3 regions of the Streptomyces sp. NPDC047869 genome follow, and region 3 is predicted to be linked to each of the others. Evidence: riboswitches for the same ligand, from Rfam matches in the RefSeq annotation. Region 3 holds a riboswitch; each other region holds the start of a gene.
The links. Region 3 has a riboswitch for S-adenosylmethionine ahead of AB0924_RS38155 (aminotransferase class V-fold PLP-dependent enzyme). Riboswitches for the same ligand answer to the same signal wherever they lie in the genome.

Region 1 (9,384 bases), on a different contig from region 3:
TTCCTTGCCGACCTTGTCCATGGCCTCGGCGATCAGCTCGCCGATCTGGGTGTCGGCGGCGGAGATGGACGCGGTGGAGGCGATCTGCTCCTTGGTCTCGACGTCCTTCGCCTGCTCCAGCAGGGCGGCGGAGACGGCCTCGACGGCCTTCTCGATACCGCGCTTCAGGGCCATCGGGTTGGCACCGGCGGCGACGTTGCGCAGGCCTTCCTTGACCAGGGCCTGGGCGAGCACGGTCGCGGTGGTCGTACCGTCACCGGCGACGTCGTCCGTCTTCTTGGCGACTTCCTTGACCAGCTCGGCGCCGATCTTCTCGTACGGGTCCTCGAGCTCGATCTCCTTGGCGATGGAGACACCATCGTTGGTGATCGTGGGGGCGCCCCACTTCTTCTCGAGGACGACGTTGCGGCCCTTGGGGCCGAGCGTCACCTTGACGGCGTCCGCGAGCTGGTTCATGCCGCGCTCGAGGCCGCGCCGCGCCTCCTCGTCGAACGCGATGATCTTGGCCATGTGAAGTGGTCCCTCCAGGACTGGGGGTGATTCCTTCGGACCGCGCCCGCGCCCGCGACGGACGGCTCGCCGGCCGCGTGGTTCCTTCCCCCACTTGGCCTGCGGGCCTCACCGACCCGGTCCTCGTTGTCACTCTCACCTTCAGAGTGCTAACGCAATGATTAGCACTCGGCATGCCCGAGTGCAAGCGCCTCCCGGGGTACGGGCGGCCCCGTCAGCCGCCCGCGAACACAGGGGCCCGGGCACGGCGAAGGGCCCGCACCCTGTGCGAGGTGCGGGCCCTTCGTGCAAGAAACGTTCAGGCGCTGAGGCGAACCATGTCGGCCTGCGGGCCCTTCTGGCCCTGCGAGATCTCGAACTCCACCCGCTGGCCCTCTTCCAGGGTGCGGTAGCCGTCCATCTGAATGGCGCTGTAGTGGACGAATACGTCCGCACCACCGTCGACCGCGATGAAGCCGTACCCCTTCTCCGCGTTGAACCACTTGACGGTGCCCTGAGCCATGCCTAACTCCCCTATTACTGGCCCTTGCACAGATCCACACTTCGCGGACCCGGGTCAGACCTCACCCCCCATTGGCCGGGGGCGTGCGCCGGAACGCGTCGACCGCCGCTGAATGTATCTGCCCAACTGCCGTCTGCAACAGGTCAATCGGACGAGAAATATGGACGCGAACGGTCCGGAATGTAGCGTGAATTCGCCCGAATTCAGGGCAAGTCGGGCTCCATAAAATACACAAAAGCCGCAGAAAGCACCCACAGTTTGGCTACTTCTTGTCGGGTGCATCGCGGTGAATCCAGGGCCCCTGACCCATGGTCCGGGAGCGGGTTCCCCAACTCTACCGCGCTCAATCACACAGAATGGCCCCCTCCGTTTCTCGCGCGGGGGAGGCCATTCAACGAACAATCGGTAACCGGCGTTACCGAAGGTAATGATCGGTCATTCTGTCAGTCAGCCGCCGGCGACCGCCGGAATGATGGAGACACCGGCGCCGTCCGGGGTCGCGGTCTGCAGACCCTGCTCGAATCGGACATCGTCGTCGTTGACGTACACGTTGACGAAGCGGCGCAGCTTGCCCTGGTCGTCCAGCACCCGCGCGGCGATCCCGGTGTGGTTCTTCTCCAGGTTCTCGATGACCTCGGCGAGGTTCGCGCCGTCGGCGGCGACCTCGGCCTTCCCGCCGGTGTAGGTGCGCAGGATGGTGGGGATGCGAACGGTCACGCTCATGCGAGGCCAGCCTCTCGGAAGGAGTCCAGGTTCGGGCGGATGGTGGCGGTGAGGCCGGTGCCGGCCACCGCGTCGAGGGTCTTGAGGCCGTCGCCGGTGTTGAGGACGACCGTGGTCTTCGCCGGGTCCAGCACGCCCGCCTTGAGCAGCTTGCGGGTGACGCCGACGGTCACTCCGCCCGCCGTCTCCGCGAAGATGCCCTCGGTCCGGGCCAGCAGCTTGATCGCGTCCACGACCTCCTCGTCCGTCACGTCCTCCACCGCTCCGCCGGTGCGGCGCGCGATGTCCAGGACGTACGGCCCGTCGGCCGGGTTGCCGATGGCGAGGGACTTGGCGATGGTGTTCGGCTTCTGCGGCCGTACGACGTCGTGGCCCGCCTTGTACGCGGTCGACACCGGCGAGCAGCCCTCGGCCTGGGCACCGAAGATCTTGTACGGCCGGTCCTCGACCAGGCCGAGTTCGATCAGCTCCCGCAGACCCTTGTCGATCTTCGTGAGCTGGGAGCCGGAGGCGATCGGGACCACGATCTGGTCGGGCAGCCGCCAGCCGAGCTGCTCGCAGATCTCGTACGCCAGCGTCTTGGAGCCCTCGGCGTAGTACGGGCGCAGGTTGACGTTGACGAAGCCCCAGCCCTCGCCGGCCGGGTCGCCGATCAGCTCGGAGCAGAAACGGTTCACGTCGTCGTAGTTGCCCTCGATGCCGACGAGTTCGCCACCGTAGATCGCGGCCATGACGACCTTGCCCTGCTCCAGGTCGTGCGGGATGAACACGCAGGAGCGCAGGCCGGCCCGGGCGGCGGCGGCGCCGACGGCACCGGCGAGGTTGCCGGTGGAGGAGCAGGACAGGGTGGTGAAGCCGAAGGCGCGCGCGGCCTCCAGGGCCTGGGCGACGACGCGGTCCTTGAAGGAGTGCGTCGGGTTGCCGGAGTCGTCCTTCACGTACAGCCCGCCGGTGACGCCCAGCTCGTGGGCCAGGTTGTCGGCCTTGACGAGCTTGGTCCAGCCGGGGTTGAGGTTCGGCTTCCGGGCCACGTCGGCGGGGACGGGCAGCAGGGGCGCGTAGCGCCAGATGTTCGCGGGACCCGCCTCGATGCGCCGGCGCAGCTCTTCGGTGTCGTAGGCGGAGAAGTCGTAGGCGATCTCCAGCGGGCCGAAACACTCCTCGCACGCGAAGACCGGTCCGAGGGGTACCCGGTGTCCGCATTCGCGACAGCTCAGGGCAGCGGCGGGGCCGAGATCGACGGCGGGATTGCTGGTGCTTGCAACTGTCTGCACAGCCATGGAGGCGAGGCCCTTTCTCCTCATCTTCCTCACGACGCATCTCGCCGTGAGACGGATTTGGCACCTTCCCTGGCCGGGAGCCTCGCGCGAAAACGAGTGCGGCTCAGGGGGGTTGCCGGGGCTTCATCGGGCCGTGTCCCTCTGCCCCTCTGGATGAGCGGTATTCGGTTGTGAACGCCGGGCGACCCCCGACATGCGATGGTCATCGGCGTTGTTCAAGACTGTAACCGACGGCCGGGACAGTTGAGATAGTCGTCCGAACCGCGAGATGCATCACCCTCCCCCAACAGGTGTGATCACGACAGTGAGGAGCCGCAGACCGTGCTGGAAGAAGTCGAGCGCTGGCTGGCCACCCGCTCCTGGTCCGTGGCCGACCGCCCGCTGCACGGAGTCCTGGCCGCCAAGCAGCGCACCGGGCAGTCCGTCTCCGTCGTCCTGCCCGCGCTCAACGAGGAGGAGACGGTCGGCAACATCGTCGCCGTCATCCGTCACGACCTCATGCGGCAGGCTCCGCTGGTCGACGAGATCGTCGTCGTCGACTCCGGCTCCACCGACCGCACCTCGGAGGTCGCCGCCGCGGCCGGCGCCCGGGTGGTGCACCGCGACAGCGTCCTGCCGCGCATACCGGCCGTCCCCGGCAAGGGCGAGGTGCTGTGGCGCTCGCTGCTGGCGACGAGCGGGGACATCGTCTGCTTCATCGACGCCGACCTGAGGGAGTTCTCCTCCGACTTCGTCCTCGGCATCGTCGGCCCGCTGCTCACCGAGCCGGACGTCGACCTGGTCAAGGCGATGTACGACCGCCCGCTCACCGTGCCCGACGGGCGCGCCTCCGGCACGGCCGCCGCCGGACAGGGCGGCCGGGTCACCGAGCTGATGGCCCGCCCGCTGCTGAACATGCACTGGCCGCAGCTCGCCGGCTTCGTGCAGCCGCTGGGCGGGGAGTACGCGGCCCGCCGCTCGCTGCTGGAGCAGCTCCCGTTCCCGGTGGGCTACGGCGTGGAGCTGGGCATGCTGGTGGACGCGCTGCACCTGGTGGGCCTGGACGCGCTGGCCCAGGTGGACGTGGGGGTGCGCAGGCACCGGCACCAGGACGGGCAGGCACTCGGCCGGATGGCCGCGGCGATCTACCGCACCGCCCAGCTCCGGTTGGCCCGCGGCCACCTCGTACGGCCGTCGCTCACCCAGTTCGAACGGGGCGAGGACGGGTTCGAGCCGCGCACCTACTCGGTGGACACCGAGGAGCGGCCGCCGATGGTGCAGATCGCGGAGTACGCGCACCGCAAGGTGGCCTGAGCGGCCCGGCGCGCGGTGCGGTGGACGCGGAAGAACGGCCGTATACAGTCCCCTTCCGGGGCGGAGCGTACGTTTGAGCGTTTCCGGGCCGGGCTAGGTTGAGAATCATGGCTTCCACGCAGGGTGCTGAGGTGCTGGTCGCGTCCAACCGCGGCCCGGTTTCGTACGAGGTGCTCGAGGACGGCTCGCTGAGCGCCAGACGGGGCGGGGGCGGGCTGGTCTCGGGGCTGTCGGCCATCGGGCCGGACCACAACGCGGTGTGGGTCTGCGCCGCGCTCGGCGACGGCGACCGGGAGGCGGTACGGCGGGCGGGCGGAGGTCTGCTGCCGGCCGAGGACACCGGCGAGCAGCGGGTGCGGATGCTCGACATCGACGCGACCGTGTTCGCCGACGCCTACAACGGCATCGCCAACTCGGTGCTCTGGTTCGTCCACCACATGCTGTACCAGACCCCGCTGGAGCCGGTCCTCGACGCGGAGTTCCGCCGCCAGTGGGCCTCGTACCAGGCGTACAACCGGGCGTTCGCCGAGGCGCTGGCGCAGGAGGCGGCCGAGGGTGCCGCGGTGCTCATCCAGGACTACCACCTGGCCCTCGCCCCGCGGATGCTCCGGCAGCTCCGTCCCGACCTGCGCATCGGCCACTTCTCGCACACCCCGTGGGCCCCGCCGGACTACTTCCGGCTGCTGCCCGACGACATCGCCGCCGAGCTGCTGACCGGCATCCTCGGCGCGGACCGGGCGGCGTTCCTGACCAGGCGCTGGGCGGACGCGTTCACGGACTGCTGCCACGCGGTGCTCGGCCCCGGCATCCCGTCCGGGACCCGGATCGGGGTGCACGGGCTCGGCGCGGACGCGGACTTCCTGCGCGAGCGGGCGCACCGGCCGGACGTGGACGAGCGGATGACGGCCCTGCGCGCGGAGATCGGCGAGGGGCGCCGGACCATCGTCCGGGTGGACCGCACCGAGCTGTCCAAGAACATCGTGCGCGGACTGCTGGCGTACCGGCAGCTCCTGGAGGGCCACCCGGAGTGGCGCGAGCGGGTGGTGCACATCGCGTTCGCCTACCCCTCGCGGCAGGACCTCGCGGTCTACCGCGACTACACGGCCGAGGTGCAACGGGTCGCGGACGAGATCAACTCCCGTTACGGGACGCCCGGCTGGACGCCGGTGGTGCTGCATGTGAAGGACGACTTCGCCCGCTCGCTGGCCGCCTACCGGCTCGCGGACGTGGCCCTGGTCAACCCGATCCGGGACGGCATGAACCTGGTCGCCAAGGAGGTGCCGGTCGTCTCCGACGAGGGGTGCGCGCTGGTGCTGTCGCGCGAGGCCGGGGCGTACGAGGAGCTGGGCGAGGACGCGATCGTGGTCAACCCGTACGACGTCGTGGGGACGGCGGACGCGCTGCACACCGCGCTGGGCCTGCCCCAGGGCGAGCGGGCGGAGCGGTCCAAGCGACTGGCCGCCGCCGCCATCGCGCTGCCGCCGGCGCAGTGGTTCCTGGACCAGCTCGGCGCGCTGACCGGCTGAGGGTCCGGCGGGGCCGGGTCAGCCGAGCCTGGCCGCCAGGGCGCGCAGGAGCGCGACGACCCCCTCCGGGCCGTCGACCACCAGGTCCGCCCGTTCGGCCAGTTCCGTGACCTCGGTGCTGCCGCTGCAGACCAGCAGGCCGGGGACGCCCTCGGCGCGGAGTTCCCCGACGGCCGCGAAGGCGGGCAGGTCGCCGAGGTCGTCGCCCGCGTAGAGGACGGACCCGGCGGCGGTGCGGCGGACGTGGTCGAGGAGGGCGACGCCCTTGTCCATGCCGGGCGGGCGCAGTTCCAGGACCAGCCGGCCGGGTTCGACGATCAGGCCGTGCCGGGCGGCGAGTTCGGTGAGGGGCCCGCGCAGGGCCTCGAAGGCGGCCTGGGGGTCGTCGGCGCGGCGGGTGTGCACGGCGACGGCCCGGCCCTTGTCCTCGGTCCAGGTGCCGTGCCCGGCGCCGGCGCGCTCCAGCAGCCCGGGCAGTTCGGCGCGGACCGCGGCCACACCGGGGTGCGGCGGGGGCGCGGTCACCTCGCCGGTCGCGGCGTCCCAGCGTTCGGCGCCGTAGTGGCCGAGGACGGTGAGGTGTTCCAGGCCGGGCACGTCCGCGAAGCCGCCGTAGCGCACCGCGACCTCGGGGGGCCGGCCGGTGACCACGGCGACGGAGGCCACCTCGGGGGCGAGCGCGGCGAGCGCGGGAACGGCGTCCGGGTGGGCGCGGGCCTGCTCGGGGTCGGCGACGATCGGGGCGAGGGTGCCGTCGAAGTCGAGGCCGATCACCGCCGCGCGGGGCTTGGCCAGCAGCGTGTGCAGTCCGTCGCGGCCCGCCTGGGTCGCCGGGGTCGGCAGGAGGTCCATACAGGGACAGTATCCGGCGCGGGCCCGGGTCACTCCTGGAGCGTTCCTCCCGGTCCGGGCCGGCGGTTCAGCGCTCCTGGCGGCGGGCCTCCCGCACCCGGCGCAGGCGGTTGACCGTGACCGGGTCCGCGGCGAGCGCCCGGGCGTCGTCCAGGAGGGCGTTGAGGAGCTGGTAGTAGCGCACCGGGGCGAGGCCCAGTTCCTCGCGGATGGCCCGTTCCTTCGCGCCGGGGCCGGCGAAGCCCCGGCGTTCCAGCGCGAGGATGGCCTGTTCGCGGCTGCCCAGTTCCTCCATGCGGCCAACCGTAGCGCCGGGCACCGACAGCCGGTCTCAGTTGACGTCGGCGCTGTCCGCGGCCGACGCCGTCGACTGGAGCCGGGACAGCACGTCGGCGGGGCTGCCGCCGGGGGCGACCGCCTGGCCGATGTTCTTCTTCACGGCCGCGCTGACCGAGGCCCACGAGGTCTTGCCGACCGGGTAGAGCTGGGAGAGCGGGAGTTCGTCGAGGAAGGGGCGCAGGACCTTGTCGCCGGCCGCGTCCGAGCCGGACATGGCGCGGGACGCGGAGTCGGTCACCGGCAGCAGTCCGTACTCGCGGGAGAAGGCGAGGACGTTCTTCTTCTCGTAGACGAAGTCGAGGAAGTCGCCGATCTCGCGGGCGTGCCCGTTCTGCCGGAAGCCCATCATCCAGTCGGCGACGCCCATGGAGGCCTTGGTCCGGCCGGTGCGGCCCGGCATCGGGACCGTGCCGAACTTCACGCCCTTCTTGGCGGCCTGCTGGATCAGCGTGGGGTGGCCGTTGAGCATGCCGACCTGGCCGTCCGTGAAGGCGGTGAAGGCGTCCGCGCGGTTCAGCTTGCCGGGGGCGACCGGGCCGGTCAGGCCCTTGCCGACCAGGTCGTCCTTGAGCCAGGTGAAGGTCTCCACGTTCTTCGCGGAGTCGATGCTGTAGGCGCCGATGTCGTCGGTGTAGCCGTCGCCGCCGCCCAGCAGCCACTGCATGGTCTCGGCCTGGGCCTCCTCCGGGCCGAGCGGCAGCGCGTAGGGGTACTTCACGCCCTTGTCCTTGAGCGCGCGGGCGTCGGCCGCCAGCTCGTCCCAGTTGGTGGGCGGGGTGATGCCCGCCTGGCTGAACAGGGTCTTGTTGTAGAAGAGCACCCGGGTGGAGGCCGCGAAGGGGATGCCGTACTGCACGTGCTTCCACTGGCCGGCGTCGGAGAGCGCGGCGAGGAAGTCGGCCTGGGTGCGTATGGAGAGCAGGTCGGAGGCCTGGTACAGCTCGCCCGCGGCCGCGTAGTCGGCGTAGGCGCCGATCTGCGCCAGGTCGGGGGCGTGCCCGGCGTCGACCATCTCCTTGACCTTGCGGTCGACGTCGTTCCAGGAGTAGACGCTGACCTCGACCTTCACCCCGTGCTCGGCCTCGTACTCCTTGGCCAGCCCGTCCCAGTACTTCTTGGAGCCGTTCGCCGCCGAGTCGCCGTAGTCGGCAGCGACGAGTCTGAGGGTCACGTCGGAGGAGTCCGTGCTCCCGCAGCCGCCGAGGACCGCCGTCATGCCCAGTGCGGACACCACCGCGATCGTTCCTGCCGTACGCCGACGCACCCTCAAAGCCCCAACCCTGCTGTCTGACCGTTCAATATGTGGACACATAAGGTCTACACCACGTGAGTGGACTAGACCTCTTGCGGGTCCGGGGGCCACACTGTCCCCCGTGAGACATGTCATCGCCCTGGACGTGGGCGGTACCGGGATGAAGGCCGCCCTCGTCGGAGACGACGGCGAGCTGCTGCACCGCGCCCGCCGGGCGACGGGGCGCGAGCGCGGGCCGGACGCGGTGGTCGGGACGATCCTCGGCTTCGCCGCCGAACTGCGCGCGTACGGCGTCGAGACCTACGGCGAGCCGGCCGCGGCGGCCGGCATCGCGGTCCCCGGCATCGTCGACGACGAGCACGGGATCGCCGTGTACGCCGCCAACCTCGGCTGGCGGGACGTACCCCTGCGCGCCCTGCTCGCCGAGCGGCTCGGCGTCCCGGTGGCGCTCGGCCACGACGTGCGCACCGGCGGGCTCGCCGAGGGACGGATCGGCGCGGGCAAGGGCGCCGACCGGTTCCTGTTCGTACCGCTGGGCACCGGGATCGCCGGAGCCATCGGCGTGGACGGCCGGGTGGAGGCGGGCGCGCACGGCTTCGCCGGCGAGATCGGGCACATCGTCGTACGGCCCGGGGGCACCCCATGCCCCTGCGGACAGCACGGCTGCCTGGAGCGGTACGCCTCCGCGTCCGCCGTCAGCGAGGCATGGGCCGCGGCCTGCGGGGACCCGGAGGCGGACGCGGCCGACTGCGCCAAGGCCGTCGCGTCCGGTGACCCGAACGCCGTCCGGGTGTGGCAGGAGGCGGTGGACGCGCTGGCCGACGGGCTGGTCACCGCGCTCACCCTGCTGGACCCGCGCACGCTGATCATCGGTGGCGGTCTGGCCGAGGCGGGGGAAGTGTTGTTCCAGCCGCTGCGGGACGCCGTACGGCGCCGGGTCACCTTCCAGAAAATGCCGTCCATCGTCCCCGCCGCCCTCGGCGACACCGCCGGCTGCCTGGGCGCGGGACTTCTCGCCCGGGATCTCCTCGACTCCACCGACCCCTCGGAGGTAACCGCCTGATGGCTCCCAGCTTGGTTCTCGCAGGTGCTCGGGTGGTGCTGCCC
Region 2 (9,384 bases), on a different contig from region 3:
TGCCGTTGTATCTTCCCTGCGGTGCTGGTGAAGCTGGGGCCGCTCGATGCCGGCCGGGTCGCCGACCTGCGTCCTTACCTGGATCTGGTGCCTGATCCGCGCGCGCGGCGGGGCCGCTGGTACTCGCTGACCGCCGTCCTGCTCATCTGCGCCTGCGCGGCCGTTTGGGGAGCCAGGAGCCTCGACGAGCTCGCCGAATGGGCGGAACGTGCCCCGGACACACTCCTGACGGCTGTCGGCGTCCGCCGTCACCCACTTCGCTGGCGGCGTGCTCCCTCGCGGACCACGATCGGGCGGGTCCTGGGGGCCGTTGACGGTGACGCCCTGGACCGGGAGGTGGGCGCTTACCTCGCCGACCTTCATGACGCCTCCGCGCGAGCCGTGTCCGGACAGCGGCGCGTGATCGCCGTCGACGGCAAGGCCCTCAGGGGCTCCGCCCGTCTCACCGCCGCCCGCCGGCACCTCTGCGCGGTCACCCATCACCGGGCCGTGACCCTCGCCCAGGCGGAGGTCGGCGCGAAGACGAACGAGACCGCGCACTTCCAGCCCCTGTTGGAGCCACTGGACCTGGACGGAGCCCTCGTCACCTTCGACGCACTGCACTCGGTCCAGGCGAACGTCGCCTGGCTGGTCGAGACCAAGAAGGCCCACTACATCTCGGTGATCAAGGCTAATCAGCCGACCGCACACCGCCAGCTCGCCGCCCTGCCGTGGCGGGACATCGCCGTCCAGCACACCACGGCCTCCACCGGCCACGACCGCCGCGAGTCCCGCTCGATCAAGACCTGCGGCACCGCGGACGAGCTCGGCGGGATCGCCTTCCCCTACGCCTGCCTGGCCATCCGTGTCCACCGTCGCCGCAGGCAGAGCGTCCGACGCGAGAGTCGCGAGACCGTCTAGGCCGTCACCAGCCTCGACGCTCACCAGACCACCCCCGCCGACCTGGCCACCGCGATCCGCGGCCACTGGACGATAGAGGCCCTGCACCATGTGAGAGACGTGACCTTCGCGGAGGACGCCTCCACCGTCCATACCGGGACCGCACCCCGCGCCATGGCGACCCTCCGCAACCTCGCCATCGGCCTGCCCAAGCTCCTCGGAGCCGACAACATCGCCAAGACCACCCGCGCAATCCGCGACCAACCCGAACGAGCACTCCCACTCCTGGGCATCACCAACAACCGCGACGTCTGCAGAACTTGATCGAGCCCTGGTACGGGTAAGGAGGCGGTGTTGGCGGTCCGGAGGTAGGTCTGTCGTTCACTTGCCCTACTCTTCGTCTTCGATGTGGTGTGCGCCCGGCCCGGCGACGCGGTTGCTGTTGCCCACGACAACAGGGCACAGGGCACAGCAGCTTGGGGCCTTTCAGTCGGTCACAGCTCGGTCAGAGGCACGTGGCAGTGTGTCCAGTGGATGCTCCAGTCGCTGTCGAGCGGGGTGTAGCCGGCCTCTCGCACTCGTTCCGTCGCCTGTGCCAGGTGGCTCCGCAGTTCTTCGAGACTGCCGCTGCCCAGCTCCTTGCGGTCAGCGTCCAGCTCCAGCTGGAGGTACATGACGTGGTCCTCTCCCCGGTGCTCGGCACTGAACTCGACGGTGTAGTAGCCGTTGCTGCCCTGGCTGTAGATGGACACATAGTGCTGCGTGATCTCGTCCGGATCGAAGCCGTACTCTTCGAACACTTCAAGGGTTTCGTACGGCGGGTCCGTGACGTCGCACGAGCTGCACCACCACTGGATCTGCCATGGACCGTTCGGGGCCCACCCCTCCGTTTCCAGCCTTGCCTGGGCGAGTTCGGTGAGGGTGGTGAGCGTTTCGAACCAGTCTCCGTCGGTGTCCGAGGTGATGTCGCCGCCCAGGTGATAGGCCGACTCCTTCCCCGTGCCGTCGGCGAAGTCGTCCACGACCGTCAGAACGCAGCCGGTGTCCTCCTGGTACTCCACCTTCGCGTACCGCCGCTTGTCCGCGTCTCCCCGGTGGATGCCGGGCATGCCGGCACCCGTCCGGGCCTCTGTTCCGTCGGCCTCCTCGCCTTCCGCAGACACCGGGTCCGGGTTCCGGGGCCCGACGGGTGCGTGCCGGTGAGGATTGAGGCAGACCGACTCCAACCGGGCCTTTCCGATACGGCTGCTGATCAGCGATCCGGGAACATGCTCCCCCTGGCTGACAGCACGTGCCTGAAGGGGTCGGTCCTCGCTGCGGTAGAAGGCGACGTCGAATCCGCTGTCGAGCCACTGGCCGAAGATCTCGTCAGTTCCTGGCAGGCCGGAGCTGCTCACCTCGGCCGTGCAGAACAGTGCCCGGGCGGTGTCGAGGGCGATGGTCACCAGGCCCGCGCGGTCCGGCTCTGCGACTGCGGACATGGCGGGTTCGGGTGCCGGCTCAGGCTTCTGGGTCTGCCGCCCCGTCGGCAATTCGGGGATCGCGTCGGAAACGGGCACGGGCGGTCAACCTTCCGGAGTCGATGGACCCCGGTAGTGCCCGTCCGCACCCCGGTGATCTGCGGTTTCCCAACGCACCGTGCGCTGGGCTGGTCGTCACCCGGGGCATCCGCGGCGAGCGGGATGTCGTTCAGCAAGCCGGGGCTTGACCCTGGAACTCGTGACCGGGCGCGAAGGTAACACCCGTCCGGATCTTGCACAATGTGATCCACAACGCTTTACCCCTTGACCGGTGGTGTGGCATCGTTCCGCTCGGTCACGACGCCGATCGCGCCGAGGACCGGCTCCCACGGCCTTGTGGGAGCGAGCACCGATCTCCCTGCTGGTGGGTAAGGGGGTCCTTCGTCCACAGGAGGGCCTCATGCAGGTCACTGACGCTGCGACCACACCCCCGAACTGGGATCTCTACCGGCGGACGGTCGTCGATATCCGATTCCCGGACCGGACGGTACGGGTCGCACCGCGTCCGCGGGGCACGGCCGAGGGCCCTTTCCCCGACCTCTCCGGACCTGCCGGAACCGCCGCCCTCCACGTCGTCACGGCGTGCGACCCCCACGGCCGTCCCGCCCTCGCCGCGGACAACGCCCGCGCTCAGGCCCTGCTCCTCGACGAGCTCGACCGGCGAGGGCTCGCGTGGTGGCCCGCAGCGGGAGGTGATGCGCACGGCACACACATCGAGCAGAGCGTCGCCATCGCCGGCTTGAGCGACTCGGCGGCACGTGAACTGGGACGGTGCCTCCGCCAGGACGCGGTCTTCGCCTGGACCCCCGGTGCCTGGCATCTGCTGTCCTGCGACGGCGGCGTGACGGACGTCCAGGGATGGAGGGCGTTCACCAACAGGGGTCGGAGCTTCGTCACTTGGCCCACCGCCTGACGGACCCGCGACCGGACGCCGAAACAACAGCACCAGGAACAGGAAAACGATGGGCATGTACCCCATGCGCACCCCAGACCGTTGCCCCCGATGCGCCAGGGTGCTCTCCGGACCGCCCGCCGAGCGGGTCAAGGCCGACGGTTTCCCCGCGGAGGTGACCTACGAAACCGACCCCGTGTGCGGTGCGCGCTGGCATGTGTGGGACAAGACCTCCCTGCTGCGCCACTTGGCCCGCCCCCACGTGGACGGCACAAGCTGACGTCACGATGCTGGAGCCGTACGCCCGCACCGACGTCGACGCGGTCGCCCAGCGTGCCCCTGCCGCCCGCAGCCAGGACCAAACCTCGGCCCGGCGTTCCGGCGGGTGTCTGTCGTATGGAATAGCGGGTCTCAACGTCCCTGCTGGCGCAACCTGCAGGGCGGATAGCGTCCGGTCACACACGAGAAGGCCCGCCGCATCGAATGATCGGACAACCTGTGAGTACTGCTGGCTTCGGAGGGGGGACACAGCGCTCCGGCGATCCCTCCCGGATCGGCCTGCAGGGCACCAACGAGGGCCTGGACGCCGCTCGTGCCCGCGGCGCCCGACTCGGGCGCCCGTCGGCGATGACGGAGGAGCAGGTACGTCACGCCCGCGACCTGCTCGCCCGCCCAGAGAACACCGTTACCTCGATCGCGAAGCTGCTCGGCCTCTCCAGGAACACGATCTACAACTACGTGCCAGAGCTGAACGGCGGTCGCCTCGCACTGGCTGAGGCGACGAGCACGCCGGAGCTGCCCCAACCCACCCGGTCCGAGGACTGATCACCGCCGTTTGCGGCTGGTGACAGCGTTCTTACCGGCACGACGGCCGTGGGTTCAGCGTGACTGAGGTGCTTTCACTGGGAACCCACGGCGTCTTTGGCAGGCAGGCATGGAAGTGCGGTGGGTCCGTTGCCGCTGAATCGGCAGGTCCTTCACCACTGGGCTCACTCGGCGCGCTGTCCGACGCGGAGGACGCTCAGGTAACGGCGTGATGCTCGGTCACCCATCCGCGCGCGGATGTGCTCGGCGATTGCGTCGAGCAGGGGCTCACGGACGTCGCGGTCGAGCCTCCGGTACAGCGACAACGAACGAAGGTGATCGGCAAAGCCGTCCCCGTTGAACCACTGAACGGTTGGATACCAGCGCACGATCGTTGGGCCGAACAAGTCTCCGGGGTCGTCGACCAGGCCCCAGCCCTCGTCGGTGGTGCGCACGTCGTCCTCCAGGGGAGGATGACCCCAGCCGGGGTTCCCAGGGCAGAACCGCTCGTGGAGATCGGCGGTCTCGGCGTACACCTCCGGCTCTCCCGGTCGGCGGACAACGACGTTGCCGAGCAGTGCCATCCAGCCTGCGGGATGGAGCACGTCGTGCGCTCGCTGCCAGCCGATCGAGGGGTCGACCCAGTGCCACGACGACGCAGCCACGAGGACATCGAAGCGTCGACCGCGGTCGTCCCACTCCTCAAACATCGACGTCTCGACTTCGACTTTGCCGAAGGTAGCGATCCGCTGGCGAGCGAGTGCGGCCATGTCCGCGCCCGGCTCGATGGCCGTTACTGAGCACCCGAGCGCTGCCAGCGAGCGCGTCGCCTGGCCGGTACCGCAGCCCAACTCCAGCACCGACGACCTTTCGTCCATGCCGGTGACGGTGACAAGGTCCGCGAACAGCTCGTCAGGGTATCCCGGCCGGACCCGGTCGTAGAGCTCGGGGACTTCGTTGAACACTCGGCCGAGGTCCTGCCGATTCGGGCGCATCTGCGGATCATCAGTCACGAGCGCACAAGCTATGAGGCTCGTCCACGGGACACCACTGGTTTAACGGGAGCTCCTCGACAGCAGCCGTGCCGGTCTCTTCTGTCTGTTCCGCCAGCACCGTTCGGCCGGGGATCACTTCACGGGCAGCTGTCAAGACCACCCGCTCTGCCTTTCGGCCGCACCTCGGCGGTCTGCTCGATCTGGTCATCGAGCAGGTTTTGGGCGATGGCCGCGTAGCGGCTCGCGGCGCTGTGGGACAGGTTGAAGACCAGGGCGAGATGCAGTGGGTCGGCGCCGGCGGTCAGTGCCTCGTGCAGTACCCGGTCGCCGCGGACGCGTTCGAGGTAGACGCCCTGGTGCAGCAGGTGCCGTTTAAGGTGTTCGGGGCTCACGGGCCCGGCACCCAGGGCTGTCTTCGCGTTGATCAGGACGTGCCGGTTGGGGGTCTTTGGCCAGGTGGCCCGGCGCTGGTCGAGCCAGGCCAGCAGGGTCTGGTGGGGCAGTTCGCCGAGCCGTTGGCCATGTCCGGCGATGGTGATCCTGCGGTTGGGCAGGTCAAGGTCGTCCAGGCTGAGGTGTCGGATGGCCGTAGCGCGGGCGGCGTGGACGGCGGCCAGGGCGACGATCAGCCGTTGAGCCGGGGTGACGGCGATCCGCTGGACGGCAAGCACTTCGTCGTCGGTCATCGGCAGCAGGCTGCGTGGGATGTCCTCCGCCCTGAGCCGGGTGGTGGGGTTGGCGAAGATCAGGCCGCGCTTCTTGGCGAAGCGAGTCGTCGCCCAGTTCTCCAGCAGGGGCCGGACACAGCCGAAGTAGACGTAGAGACAGGTACGTGACCGGGGTTTGGCGCGCCTGTCACCGTCGAGGAGGACCAGCAGCCAGGCGTAGACGGCACCGGCGAATCCGTCGGGCAGTTCGCCGGTGCGGTCGTCGATCCAGGAGCGGATCGACGAGGCGCTGTCATCTTCCAGAAGGTCCAGGTCGGCGAGGACTTCGGCGACCCGAAAACTGGAAGCGTGTCGAGGCATTCGCGTACGGATTTCGGTGAGCTTCACGGGCTTGCCGGGCGGGCGGTGCTCCAGCACCGCCGTCAGGCCGTCCATCGCGCACCGCACGAGCGACGGCGACCATCCGTTGGCCTCGCCGAGTTGTTCGGCGTGGGCCGAGGCCGACCGGAGCGCGAGGTTGTCCGAGGTCAAGGCGGGGTGCTGCCAGCGTGGCGGGGGTGGGACTCCCGCCTTGCGCCGGTAGTAGGAGGCCAAGCCCCGGCACTTGTTGTCGCAGTACGCCCGGTCCCGCCGGGAGCCCTCGGGCAGCAGCTTGCCGCGGTGCACGCAGTTCATCGAGGGGGCAGAGACCTGCCTGTGCGAGGACGTGGGGCGACGGCGCGCGGCTGGCCCACCGCAGTGGCCTGCGAGTCGGTCGCCAACGTCGGCTTCGGCACCCGCTCCGGCTCGGGCAGCAGCAGGTCCTCGACGCCGCAGCCGAGCACCGCGCAGATGACGTCGAGCTCATCGAGCTTGACGGTGTTCGGCTGACCGGGCCACAGCCCCGACATCTTCCCCGCGCTGATCACCACGCCACGCTCGGCGAGCATCCGCTGGAGTTCGCTGGCAGTCCAGATGCCGCGGTTGGCGGCCGCCAGACGAAGGTTCCACTTCACTGGGCCAGTCCCTTCCATGGCTCGGTTGCGCGCTGCTGTCCGGCGACCCAGGCCTCTTCGACATGGGTGCCGTGGACGTGGATATACCGAGCCGTGGTACCGGTCCAGGCATGTCCAAGTAGTTCCTGGATGGCGAACAAGGCCATGCCGGCGAGATAGAGCTGAGAGGCGCAGAAGTGCCGCAGCACGTGCCGGGGTGAGCTTCCCGGCCCAAGGTCGGCAGGTGCTGGGCGGCGGCATCGGCCAGCGACCGGCGGAAGACGTCGGCGGTCGCCCGCGAGCAGGAACCGTCCTGGTTCTTGCGCTCGGAGGGGAACAGCGGGGCGCCCGGCCGGGTGTGGTCGGCGTCGAAGTGGCCCCACACGTCCTCGATGAACCACCGCAGGTTCCGGTCGGCGGCTAGGTTGTCGCCTGCGACGGGGCGCCAGCTCTCACTCTGTGCCCGGTGGGACCCAACCCCCCCCCGTCGGTCAGGTGGGCCTGCTCGGGCCGTCTGTGGGCCGTGCGGGGGTGCGCAACGACAACCAACGCTGACAAACGTCGACGGCTCCGTCGCTGGTCAGATGGTTGACCAAGGACGGAGCCGCAGATCGCAGGCGGGCGTTTTCAGAACTTCAAGTCTGTGCCGCCCAGAGGGCGCGTAGATCAGTTGCTGACTACGCGGGAGGGGCGTAGGGGTTCCCGTTGGACGCCGGCGGGCCACCCCACCGTGCCCCCGGTGGCGGGACAGGAACCCAGTCTGGGCCGCGGTGATCCAGCCACCACCTACCGATGGTGTGGAACTTTCCCTTGCGTCCGTCAGGCCGGGCGTCCGGGAGCCCGCCCCGTACGCGCTGCTGTCGAGGTCAGCCGGTCAGTGCGTGTCGAGGGTTTCGTGGCAGTCGATGAGGGTGTCGAGGCCGACGAGTTGCAGGGTGCGCAGCACCGCACCGGTCGGGCTTGCCGGGCGGAGCCAGCCGTCGGCCTCGGTGAGGGCGTGGTGGGCGGCGATGAAGATGTTAGGACATCCTGCGTACCAACCGCGTGCGAAAGGCGATTCCTGGCTCAGCACGAGATGGAAACAGAAGTTCCGGGCCGCGCCGTAGGCGGCAGGCCCGGGCGCCGACGCTGGGTGTGGCCGCTCCCTGCGAACCCATGTGACAGCCGGGAATGAGGGGTTTAGCGTCGAAATGGAGCTGGATGACCCCACTGGTGTGAGGCGAGCTGCTGTGGTTACCGACAGGGCCGATGCGCTCACCGTCCACAGGCTCCGGGAAGGCGACGAGGTCGCGTTCGTGTCGATCATGACCTCGTGGTCCCCGGCGATGCTGAGGCTGGCGCGGGTGTACGTCAGGACGTCACAGTCGGCGGAGGACGTGGTTCAGGACACGTGGCTGGCCGTGCTGGCGGGGCTGGACGGGTTCCAGGAGCGCTCCGCGTTGCGGACGTGGGTGCTGGGGATTTTGGTCAACAAAGCGAAGACCTGCGCCCTTCGGGAGCAGAAGGTGTACCCGACGGACGTGCTGGACGGCCAGGAGGCAGGTCCCGCTGTGTCGCCCGATCGATTCCGTGGACCAGAGGACCGGTGGCCCGGGCATTGGCGGGTCTTTCCTGAGCGGTGGCCCGTGATGCCGGAGGACGAGGTGTTGTCCGGCGAGCTTCGTCAGCGGATGGGGCGGGTTTTGGAGAGCTTGCCGCGCAGGCAGCGGGAGGTGATCGAGCTCAGGGACGTCTATGGGTACTCGGCGGACGAGACGTGCTGGATGCTGGATGTGTCCGCGGTGAATCAGCGGGTTCTGCTGCACCGGGCGCGTGCGCGGATGCGTGCCGGCATCGAGGAGTACCTTCGATCCACAGGGGTGGGGTGACGCGATGGCTGAGGCGGAGGGTCTCAGTTGCGCCGAGTTCGTGGAGCTAGTGACGGACTTTCTCGAGTGGGCGCTCGATACACGGTCACGTCTTCGGTTCGAGCAACACCTGGCTGAGTGCGAGGGCTGTGAGACCTATCTGGAGCAGATGCGCGAGACGTTGAGCATGCTGGGTCGTATTCCGCGCCAAACACTCTCGGAGGAGGCCCAGCACCGGTTGCTGACTGCTTTCCGCGACTGGAGAGCCACCGCGCCGTGAAACGCTTCGGCTGTCGGAGGCCGCATCCGTGGCGGGCCTGGGGGCGCGGCACCGAAGGTGCAGGTGGAGGGCACCAGATCACCGCGGCGTGACAGCGGGAACCTGGCGGGCACAGACGGCGTAGAGGCTGGGTGCCCCAGGCTGCCCTGAGGGTGCCGAGGTCGGCGAAGCTCGTTGTTGGGTGCCTGAGGGCCGGCAGCGGTCAAGCGGACACGCAGGTCGGGGCCATTTTCCACGGAGACAGCCTCGGGGTTTTGGTGTCGCCGGAGACACGGTCAAGAGCCGGACTACGCGTCTGCCTGTGATCTGCCGATGCGCCGCGTTCGGTGCAGCCGGCTTCGGTGCAGCCGGGATCAGGGCAGCCGGCAGGGCGGCTGTAACGCCCGGCTGGGGTGGGGGGACACAACCGGACGGGTCGTTCGTGTGGAGGAGGCGGACATGCGCGAGCTGCAGGTGGATGTCGTGGTGGTCGGGGCGGGACCGGCAGGTGAGAATGCGGCGGGTCGATGCGCTGATGCCCGGCTG
Region 3 (9,384 bases):
GACGACGGGGCGCCCGGCCGCAAGGTCCTCACCTTCGACACCAGCAAGCCCACCAGCAAGCAGCGGCTGAACGTCACGTTCGGGCCCGAGGCGGGCGTCTACGGCGTCGGACAGCCCATCACCGCCCAACTCGACCGCGAGGTCAAGGACAAGGCCCAGCGGGCCGTCGTGGAGCGCGGCCTGCGCGTGGACTCCGTGCCGGCCGTGCCGGGCTCCTGGTACTGGGTCAGCAACAAGGAACTCCACTTCCGCCCCAAGGACTACTGGCCCGCCCACGCCACCATCCAGGTGCACAGCAATCTGGAGGGCGTGAAGATCAGCGACCGGCTCTGGGGCGGCAAGGCGAAGGCGTTGAAGATCACAACCGGTGACCGGATCGAGGCCGTCACGGACGCCTCGACGCACCAGTTGACGTACTACAAGAACGGCCAACAGGTCGAGCAGATCCCGGTCACCACGGGCAAGCCCGGCTTCGAGACCCGCAACGGGGTCAAGGTCGTCCTGGAGAAGCAGTACTTCGTACGGATGCGCGGCACCACCGTCGGCATCGCCGAGGGCAGCTCCGACTCGTACGACCTGCCGGTCTACTACGCCACCCGGGTCACCTGGTCCGGTGAGTACGTGCACGCCGCGCCCTGGTCGGTCGGCTCCCAGGGCTCCGCCAACGTCAGCCACGGCTGCACGGGGATGAGCACGTCCAACGCCGAGTGGTTCTTCGACAACGTCCATCCGGGTGACATCGTCAAGGTGGTCAACTCCAACGGCGACCCGATGGAGGCCTTCGGCAACGGCTTCGGGGACTGGAACCTCGACTGGAACAAGTGGCGCACGGGCAGCGCCCTGACGGCCGGCACACCGGACACCGGGGCACCGTCCCACGACGCCCCCAGGCTGCGGCCGGTGGCCCTGTGACCCGGGGCGCGGGGCGGTACGGCCCGCCCCGCGCCCCCGGACCGCCCGTCAGACGCCCAGCAGCCGCTTCCGGCGCAGCAGGGAGGCCAGGGCGGAGGCGAAGTCCACCGGCTCCACCGGCAGCGTCACAGCGGCGTCCGCACGGCTCCAGGTGGCCAGCCACGCGTCCTGCGGCCGCCCCATCAGCAGCAGCACGGGCGGGCAGTTGAACACCTCGTCCTTGATCTGCCGGCACACCCCCATGCCGCCCATCGGCACGGCCTCGCCGTCGAGCACGCACACGTCGATGCCGCCCTTGTCCAGCTCGCGCAGCACCGCCTCGGGCGTCGCGCACTCCAGGAGCTCCACGACCGGCACGTCCGGAGCGGGCCGCCGCCCCGCGGCCAGCCGCACCTGCTCGCGGGTGTTGGAGTCGTCGCTGTACACCAGCACTGTGGCGGTCGGCTGCATGCTTCCTCCGAGACGTGGGCGTCGTACGGACAGGGCCGTTCGAGGCGGATGCTACTCCCATGAACACCACGTCAACACCGGTTCGACGGGGCAAGACACTCCGAACGGCACCCCCCGGGGTGAGGGCGGGATAAGCGACCGACATAATGTCGGTCGTGGCGACAGCAACGACAGTAGAAACCGGGCACGCGCACCCGTCGGTCAACCGACCGAACCTCACCAGCGTCGGAACCATCATCTGGCTGAGTTCCGAGCTGATGTTCTTCGCGGCCCTCTTCGCGATGTACTTCACTCTCCGGTCGGTGACCGGACCGGCGCACTGGAAGGAGATGGCGGAGGCACTCAACGTGCCCTTCTCCGCCACGAACACCACGATCCTGGTGCTCTCCTCACTGACCTGTCAGCTCGGCGTCTTCGCCGCCGAGCGCGGAGACGTGAAGAAGCTCCGTGGCTGGTTCATCCTCACCTTCATCATGGGCGCGATCTTCATCGGCGGTCAGATCTACGAGTACACGGAGCTGGTGAAGAAGGACGGGATCTCCCTGTCCTCCGACCCGTACGGCTCGGTGTTCTACCTGACCACCGGCTTCCACGGCCTGCACGTGACGGGCGGTCTCATCGCCTTCCTGCTGGTCCTCGGCCGTACATACGCGGCGAAGAGGTTCACGCATGAGCAGGCGACCGCCGCCATCGTCGTGTCCTACTACTGGCACTTCGTCGATGTCGTCTGGATCGGCCTCTTCGCCACGATCTACCTGATCAAGTAGCCGGGACCGTTCCCGCACATCCAGCATCGACGCAGAAGATCCTGACACCGGGGTAATCCGTGAAAAAGCTCTCCGCACGACGACGCCATCCGCTGGCGGCGGTCGTCGTCCTACTCCTCGCGCTGGCGGCCACTGGGGGGCTGTACGCCGCGTTCGCGCCCGCGAGCAAGGCACAGGCCGATGAAACCTCCCAGTCCCTGACCATCAAGGAGGGCAAGAAGCTCTACGAGGTCGGCTGCGCCAGCTGCCACGGCACCGGTGGCAAGGGCTCCTCCGACGGGCCGAGTCTGGTCGGCGTGGGCGCCGCGGCCGTCGACTTCCAGGTCGGCACGGGCCGTATGCCCGCCTCGTCCTCGCAGATGGCGCAGATCCCGCGCAAGAAGGTCGTCTACACGCAGGCCCAGATCGACCAGCTCGCCGCGTACGTCGCGTCGCTGGGCGCCGGCCCGAACGTGCCGACGAAGCAGCAGTACAGCCCGGAGGGCGCGGACATCGCCAAGGGCGGCGAGCTGTTCCGCACCAACTGCGCGCAGTGCCACAACTTCACCGGCAAGGGTGGTGCCCTCACCAAGGGCAAGTACGCGCCGAACCTCGAGGGCGTGTCCCCCAAGCACATCTACGAGGCCATGCAGACCGGCCCGCAGAACATGCCGTCCTTCCCCGACACCACGATGTCGGAGAAGAACAAGAAGGACATCATCGCGTACCTGAACGCGGTCAACGGTGACGAGACGGTCAACCCGGGTGGCCTCGAGCTGGGCGGCCTCGGGCCGGTCACCGAGGGTCTGTTCGCCTGGATCTTCGGCCTCGGCGCACTGATCGCGGTTGCCGTGTGGGTCGCCGCCCGGACCGCAAAGGCCAAGAAGTCATGAGTAGCCAAGACATTCCAGAAGAGAACCTGCCCGCAGCGCAGGACCACGCACACGGCGCCGTGAGCGTCGCGGACGAGGCGAACCCGTTCGCGGACCCGGGGCTGCCGCCCCACGAGCACCGGATCCAGGACATCGACGAGCGGGCCGCCAAGCGGTCCGAGCGCGTCGTCGCCCTGCTGTTCACGGTCTCGATGCTGGCCACCGTCGGCTTCATCGCCTCGTACGTGACGATCTCGCCCGACACCTCGGTCTTCGTCTTCCCGATCGGGCACATCAGCGCGCTGAACTTCGCGCTCGGCCTGACCCTGGGTACGGCGCTGTTCTGCATCGGCGCAGGCGCGGTCCACTGGGCCCGCACCCTGATGTCCGACGTGGAGGTCGCCGCCGAGCGTCACCCGATCTCGGCCCCACCGGAGGTCCGCGCGCAGGTCCACGCGGACTTCAAGCAGGGTGCCAAGGAGTCGGCGCTCGGCCGCCGCAAGCTGATCCGCAACACGATGCTCGGCGCGCTCACCCTGGTGCCGCTCTCCGGCGTCGTGCTGCTGCGTGACCTCGGCCCGCTGCCCGGCACCTCGCTCCGGCACACCCTGTGGGCCAAGGGCAAGCTCCTCGTCAACACGAACACGAACCAGCCGCTGCGTCCCGAGGACGTCGCCGTCGGTTCGCTCACCTTCGTCAAGCCCGAGGGCCTGGAGGAGACCGACGAGGACTTCCAGAACGAGATCGCCAAGGCCGCCGTGATGATCATCCGGCTGCAGCCGGGCAACATCAAGGACAAGCGCGAGCTCGACTGGTCGCACGAGGGCATCGTCGCCTTCTCGAAGATCTGCACCCACGTCGGTTGCCCGATCTCCCTGTACGAGCAGCAGACGCACCACGTCCTGTGCCCGTGCCACCAGTCCACCTTCGACCTCTCCGACGGTGCCCGAGTGATCTTCGGCCCCGCTGGTCACGCCCTGCCGCAGCTCCGCATCGGCGTGAACGACGAGGGTTACCTCCAGGCGCTCGGCGACTTCGAGGAGCCCGTCGGTCCTGCATTCTGGGAGCGCGGATGAGCACCAACGAGAACAACGAGCGGCGCGGCAAGGCGCCGGCCGGCGAGCGGGTAGCGGACTGGGCGGACGGCCGGCTGGGGATCTACTCCCTGGCCAAGGCCAACATGCGCAAGATCTTTCCCGACCACTGGTCGTTCATGCTGGGCGAAGTCTGCCTGTACAGCTTCCTCATCATCATCCTGACCGGTGTCTACCTGACGCTGTTCTTCCACCCGTCGATGAACGAGGTGGAGTACCACGGCTCTTACGTCCCGCTCCAGGGACAGCTGATGTCCGAGGCGTTCAACTCGACCCTGCACATCTCCTTCGACGTGCGCGGTGGTCTGCTCATCCGGCAGATCCACCACTGGGCCGCGCTGATCTTCCTCGCCGGCATGTTCGTGCACATGATGCGCGTGTTCTTCACCGGCGCGTTCCGCAAGCCGCGTGAGATCAACTGGCTGTTCGGCTTCCTGCTGTTCGTCCTGGGCATGTTCACCGGCTTCACCGGTTACTCGCTCCCGGACGACCTGCTCTCCGGCACCGGTGTGCGCTTCACCGAGGGCGCGATCCTGTCCATGCCGATCGTCGGCACGTACATCTCGTACTTCCTCTTCGGCGGCGAGTTCCCCGGCCACGACTTCGTGGCCCGGTTCTACTCGATCCACATCCTGCTGCTGCCGGGCATCATGCTCGGCCTGGTGGTGGGCCACCTGATCCTGGTCTTCTACCACAAGCACACGCAGTTCGCGGGTCCCGGAAAGACCGAGAAGAACGTCGTCGGCATGCCGCTGCTGCCGGTGTACATGGCCAAGGCCGGAGGCTTCTTCTTCCTGGTCTTCGGCGTGATCGCGGCCATCGCCGCGGTCACCCAGATCAACCCGATCTGGGCCATGGGCCCGTACCGTCCGGACCAGGTGTCCACGGGCGCCCAGCCCGACTGGTACATGGGCTTCGCCGAGGGTCTGGTCCGCTACATGCCGGGCTGGGAGATCAACTTCTGGGGTCACACGCTCGTCCTGGGCGTGTTCATCCCGCTGGTCCTCTTCGGCCTGGTGCTCGCGGCGATCGCGCTGTACCCGTTCATCGAGTCCTGGGTCACCGGGGACAAGAGCGAGCACCACATCCTGGACCGCCCGCGCAACGCCCCGACGCGCACCGCGTTCGGTGTCGCCTGGATCACGGTGTACATGGTCGGCCTGGTCGGCGGTGGCAACGACCTCTTCGCCACCCACTTCCAGCTGTCGCTCAACGCGGTCACGTGGTTCGTCCGGATCTCCTTCTTCGCCGGACCGGTCATCGCCTTCATCGTCACCAAGCGGATCTGCCTCGGCCTCCAGCGCCGGGACCGCGAGAAGGTGCTGCACGGCCGCGAGACGGGCATCATCAAGCGCCTGCCGCACGGTGAGTTCATCGAGATCCACGAGCCGCTCAGCCAGGAGCAGCTCCACACCCTGACCGCCCACCACCAGTACGAGCCGACCGAGATCGGCCCGACGGTGGACGAGAACGGTGTCGAGCGCAAGGTGAAGGGGTCCGAGAAGCTGCGCGCCAAGCTCAGCAGCGCCTACTACGGCGAGGACAACCAGATCCCGAAGGCCACCGTCGAGGAATACCAGGAGATCACCAGCGGCCACGGCCACCACTGATCCCCGAGCGTCGCCACGCCACAGTCGAAGGGCCCCGTCCGGCTTACGGACGGGGCCCTTCGCGGTGCCCGGGGCTGGATAGGGTGGGAGCACACTGTTCTTCGAAGACACCCAGGAGCGGCCATGAGCGCTGTGACCCCCGCTGGAGGCGACACCGCGGCGGGCCGTTCCTGGCCCGCCCTGCTGAACGGCCTGCTGGACGGCCGTGACCTGTCCGCCGACGAGACCGCCTGGGCGATGGACCTCATCATGCGCGGCGAGGCGACCGACGCCCAGATCGCCGGGTTCATGGTGGCGCTGCGCGCCAAGGGCGAGACGGTGCAGGAGATCACCGGACTCGTGCGGACCATGTACGAGCACGCCAATGTGATCGAGGTGCCCGGGCCGGCCGTCGACATCGTCGGCACCGGCGGCGACGGCGCGAAGACGGTGAACATCTCCACCATGTCGTCGATCGTCGTCGCCGGCACCGGCACGAAGGTCGTCAAGCACGGCAACCGTGCCGCGTCCTCCGCCTCCGGCTCCTCCGACGTCCTGGAGAAGCTCGGCATCAATCTCCACCTGACCCCGCGGCGGGTCGCCGAGGTCGCCGAAGAGGCCGGCATCACCATCTGCTTCGCGGTGAAGTTCCACCCCTCGCTGCGCCATGTCGCGGCCGCCCGCGGCCAGTTGGGCATCCGGACCACCTTCAACGTGCTCGGCCCGCTGACCAACCCGGCCAAGGTGCGCGCCCAGGCGGTCGGGGTGGCCGACCCGCGCATGGCGCCGATCGTGGCCGGGGTCCTCGCCGAGCGCGGGAACTCCGCCCTGGTCTTCCGGGGCGACGACGGCCTGGACGAGCTGACCACCACCTCGACGTCCCGGGTGTGGGTGGTCCGCGACGGCAAGGTCGCCGAGGAGCGCTTCGACCCCCGGGACGCCGGCATCGAGCTGGTCCCCGTGGAGGCCCTGCGCGGCGCCGACGCCTCGTACAACGCGGAGGTGGCCCGGCGCGTGCTGGACGGCGAGCACGGGCCCGTCCGGGACGCGGTGCTGCTGAACTCGGCGGCGGCGCTGGTGGCCCTGCGGCCGGCCGACGAGCCGCTCACCGAGCAGCTGCGCGCGGGCATGGCGCGGGCGGCGGAGTCGATCGACAGCGGGGCGGCGAAGCGGACGCTGGAGCGGTGGGTGGCGGCCAGCAACGCCTGACACCCGCCGGGTGCGACGCGGGGCGCGGTCCGGATGGCGGACCGCGCCTTGCGCACCGAAGATCGTGTGGCAGGATACTGAACCAGGTCATGAGTGACAGCCATTCGGCCCCGGCCGGCTGTCCGGCAACCCTCCGTCCGTGGCGGGGTGCCCCGGGTGAGGACCAGGTCGTGGGCAGCGAGGTCCACGGCAAGCGCGGACCCCTCGCGCGGCTCCTGCAGGGAGCGCGGGACCAGGGGTCCTGGTCGTCGAGGGAGCCTTCTGTGAGCAAGCGAATGCGATAGGGCGTAGAGCCCCGCCTCCGCGTACCCCTTTTCCCCTTCCGCCGTGCTCCGAGCCGTACCGCTCGCACGGTGACACCGGCCTGCCTCACGGGAGTTCACCCATGTCCGTCTCCACCGCTGCCGCCACCCAGACCATTTGTGACCAGCTGCCCGTTCTGGGCCGTGACGTCACCGTCCCGCTCGTGACGGGCGGCGAGGTCACCTACGCCGCGCTGGACTACGCCGCCAGCGCCCCCGCTCTGCAGCGCGTCTGGGACGACGTCGCCGCCTACGCGCCGTACTACGGCAGCGTCCACCGCGGCGCCGGCTACCTCTCCCAGCTCTCCACCGACCTGTTCGAGAACGCCCGCCGGACGGTCGCCCGGTTCCTCGACTGCCGCGACAGCGACCAGGTGGTCTTCACCCGGTCGACCACCGACTCCCTGAACCTCCTCGCCCGGGCGCTCCCGGCCGGCTGCGAGGTCTTCGTCTTCGAGACGGAGCACCACGCCGCGCTGCTGCCGTGGCAGGGCGCGAAGGTGACCGTCCTCGACGCGCCGCGCACCCCGCGACAGGCCGTGGAGACCCTGGAGCGGGCCCTCGCCGACCGCGACCCGTACGGCCCGGCCCTGGTATGCGTCACCGGCGCCTCCAACGTCACCGGGGAGCTGTGGCCGGTGCGCGAGCTGGCCGCCGCGGCCCACGCGCACGGGGCCCGGATCGTCCTGGACGCCGCCCAGCTCGCCCCGCACCACCCGGTGTCGGTCCGGGACCTGGACGTCGACTGGGTGGCCTTCTCCGGTCACAAGCTGTACGCGCCCTTCGGCTCCGGTGTGCTGGCCGGCCGCGCCGACTGGCTGGCCGCGGCCGAGCCGTACCTCGCGGGCGGCGGCGCCAGCCGCAGGGTCACCCGGCGCACCGACGGAGGAGTGGACGTGGAGTGGCACGAGAGCGCCGCGCGCCACGAGGCCGGCTCCCCGAACGTCATCGGCGCCTACTCCATCGCCTCCGCCTGCAAGGCCCTCACCGAGGCCGGCTGGGACGCCCTCGTGGCCCGCGAGCAGCGGCTGATCGCCCGGGTCCGGGCGGGTCTCGCCGAGGTGCCGGAGGTCAGGGTGCTCTCCCTGTTCGGCGACGACGCCCCGCGGGTCGGCGTGCTCTCCTTCGTCGTCGAGGGCTGGAACAGCTCCCACTTCGCCGCCGCGCTCTCCGCCGAGTACGGCATCGGCGTCCGCGACGGCCTGTTCTGCGCCCACCCGCTGGTCCGCACCCTGCTGGACGGCGACCCGAGGACCCAGGGCGAGTGCGGGGCACCCGAGGCCGCGCCCGGAGAGAAGTCCCTGAACGCCGTCCGGGTCAGCTTCGGGGCGGGCACGCCCGACGAGCACGTCGAGCGCTTCGTCGACGCGGTGCGGGAACTGGTCCGCGACGGCGCGCGGTGGCGCTACCGCACCGAGGACGGCCGCTGCGTGCCGGTGCGCGACCAGGCCTGAGCCGGGGCGCGGACCGCTAGGAGGCGGCGTTCACGAGTCGAGACCGATCGCGAACGCCGCCTCCAGGTCGTGCTGGGAGTACGTGCGGAACGCGACGTGCGTGTCGGTGCCCTCCACGCCGGGGATCTTGCTGATCCGCCCCGGGATGACGTCGGCCAGGTCCTCGTGCTGCCGCACTCGCACCATGGCGATCAGGTCGTAGGTGCCGGTGACGGAGAAAACCTCGCTCACCGAATCCAGCGAAGCGATCTGCTCCGCGATCTCGGGGATCCGGTCCACGCTGGTCTTGATCAGGACAATCGCGGTGATCACGGCTGGTTCTCTCCCTGGGGTGCCGGGGCCGGTGCGGACTTCACTCTAGTAGTCACCCCGTAGCGCACCCACGCGTAGCCGAAGCCGAGGCCGAAGCCGATCAGGTGGGCGAGGTAGGCGACCCCGGGGCCCTGGCCCGAGCGGCCCGCCGCGAGCCACTGCAGGGCGGCCCAGAAGGGCAGCACCACCCAGGCCGGGAAGCGCAGGGGCAGGAAGAACAGGAAGGGGAGGAGACTGGTCACACGGGCACGGGGGAACAGGTAAAGGAACGCTCCGAGGACCGCCGAGATCGCCCCCGAGGCGCCCACCAGCGACTGTCCGGAGGCGGCGTTGGCGGCCGCGTAGCCCAGCAGGGCCAGGTAACCGCAGCCGACGTAGAAGAGGGTGAACTCCACCCGGCCCATCCGTTCCTCGGTCATCAGCCCGAAGACGAAGAGGAAGAGC

Region 1: another riboswitch for S-adenosylmethionine. It lies ahead of thrC (threonine synthase); the one in region 3 lies ahead of AB0924_RS38155 (aminotransferase class V-fold PLP-dependent enzyme).
Region 2: another riboswitch for S-adenosylmethionine. It lies ahead of AB0924_RS23670 (hypothetical protein); the one in region 3 lies ahead of AB0924_RS38155 (aminotransferase class V-fold PLP-dependent enzyme).

Annotation. Positions count from the first base shown of each region.
Region 1 covers NZ_JBEYRK010000031.1:42,403-51,786, forward strand. Annotated here, with positions in the region: gene groL (chaperonin GroEL) at 1-510, opposite strand, end outside; gene AB0924_RS30510 (cold-shock protein) at 809-1,012, opposite strand; gene AB0924_RS30515 (MoaD/ThiS family protein) at 1,460-1,735, opposite strand; gene thrC (threonine synthase) at 1,732-3,015, opposite strand; SAM riboswitch class I at 3,033-3,175, opposite strand; gene AB0924_RS30525 (glucosyl-3-phosphoglycerate synthase) at 3,337-4,308, shown strand; gene AB0924_RS30530 (trehalose-6-phosphate synthase) at 4,416-5,834, shown strand; gene otsB (trehalose-phosphatase) at 5,853-6,686, opposite strand; gene AB0924_RS30540 (DUF3263 domain-containing protein) at 6,754-6,981, opposite strand; gene AB0924_RS30545 (extracellular solute-binding protein) at 7,018-8,259, opposite strand; gene AB0924_RS30550 (ROK family protein) at 8,399-9,340, shown strand; gene nagA (N-acetylglucosamine-6-phosphate deacetylase) at 9,340-9,384, shown strand, end outside.
Region 2 covers NZ_JBEYRK010000019.1:3,315-12,698, forward strand. Annotated here, with positions in the region: gene AB0924_RS23660 (ISAs1 family transposase) at 22-900, shown strand; gene AB0924_RS23665 (hypothetical protein) at 1,000-1,203, shown strand; gene AB0924_RS23670 (hypothetical protein) at 1,374-2,360, opposite strand; SAM riboswitch class IV at 2,495-2,604, opposite strand; gene AB0924_RS23675 (DUF3293 domain-containing protein) at 2,800-3,312, shown strand; gene AB0924_RS23680 (hypothetical protein) at 3,413-3,571, shown strand; gene AB0924_RS23685 (helix-turn-helix domain-containing protein) at 3,790-4,116, shown strand; gene AB0924_RS23690 (methyltransferase domain-containing protein) at 4,281-5,108, opposite strand; gene AB0924_RS23695 (hypothetical protein) at 5,228-6,433, opposite strand; gene AB0924_RS23700 (helix-turn-helix transcriptional regulator) at 6,430-6,753, opposite strand; gene AB0924_RS23705 (hypothetical protein) at 6,750-6,899, opposite strand; gene AB0924_RS23710 (hypothetical protein) at 7,607-7,804, opposite strand; gene AB0924_RS23715 (sigma-70 family RNA polymerase sigma factor) at 7,923-8,600, shown strand; gene AB0924_RS23720 (zf-HC2 domain-containing protein) at 8,605-8,859, shown strand; gene AB0924_RS23725 (NAD(P)/FAD-dependent oxidoreductase) at 9,298-9,384, shown strand, end outside.
Region 3 covers NZ_JBEYRK010000057.1:2,498-11,881, reverse strand. Annotated here, with positions in the region: gene AB0924_RS38190 (Ig-like domain-containing protein) at 1-912, shown strand, start outside; gene AB0924_RS38185 (hypothetical protein) at 961-1,362, opposite strand; gene AB0924_RS38180 (heme-copper oxidase subunit III) at 1,509-2,129, shown strand; gene AB0924_RS38175 (c-type cytochrome) at 2,189-3,001, shown strand; gene AB0924_RS38170 (Rieske 2Fe-2S domain-containing protein) at 2,998-4,056, shown strand; gene AB0924_RS38165 (cytochrome bc complex cytochrome b subunit) at 4,053-5,684, shown strand; gene trpD (anthranilate phosphoribosyltransferase) at 5,808-6,872, shown strand; SAM riboswitch class IV at 6,958-7,074, shown strand; gene AB0924_RS38155 (aminotransferase class V-fold PLP-dependent enzyme) at 7,258-8,628, shown strand; gene AB0924_RS38150 (Lrp/AsnC ligand binding domain-containing protein) at 8,659-8,940, opposite strand; gene AB0924_RS38145 (rhomboid family intramembrane serine protease) at 8,937-9,384, opposite strand, start outside.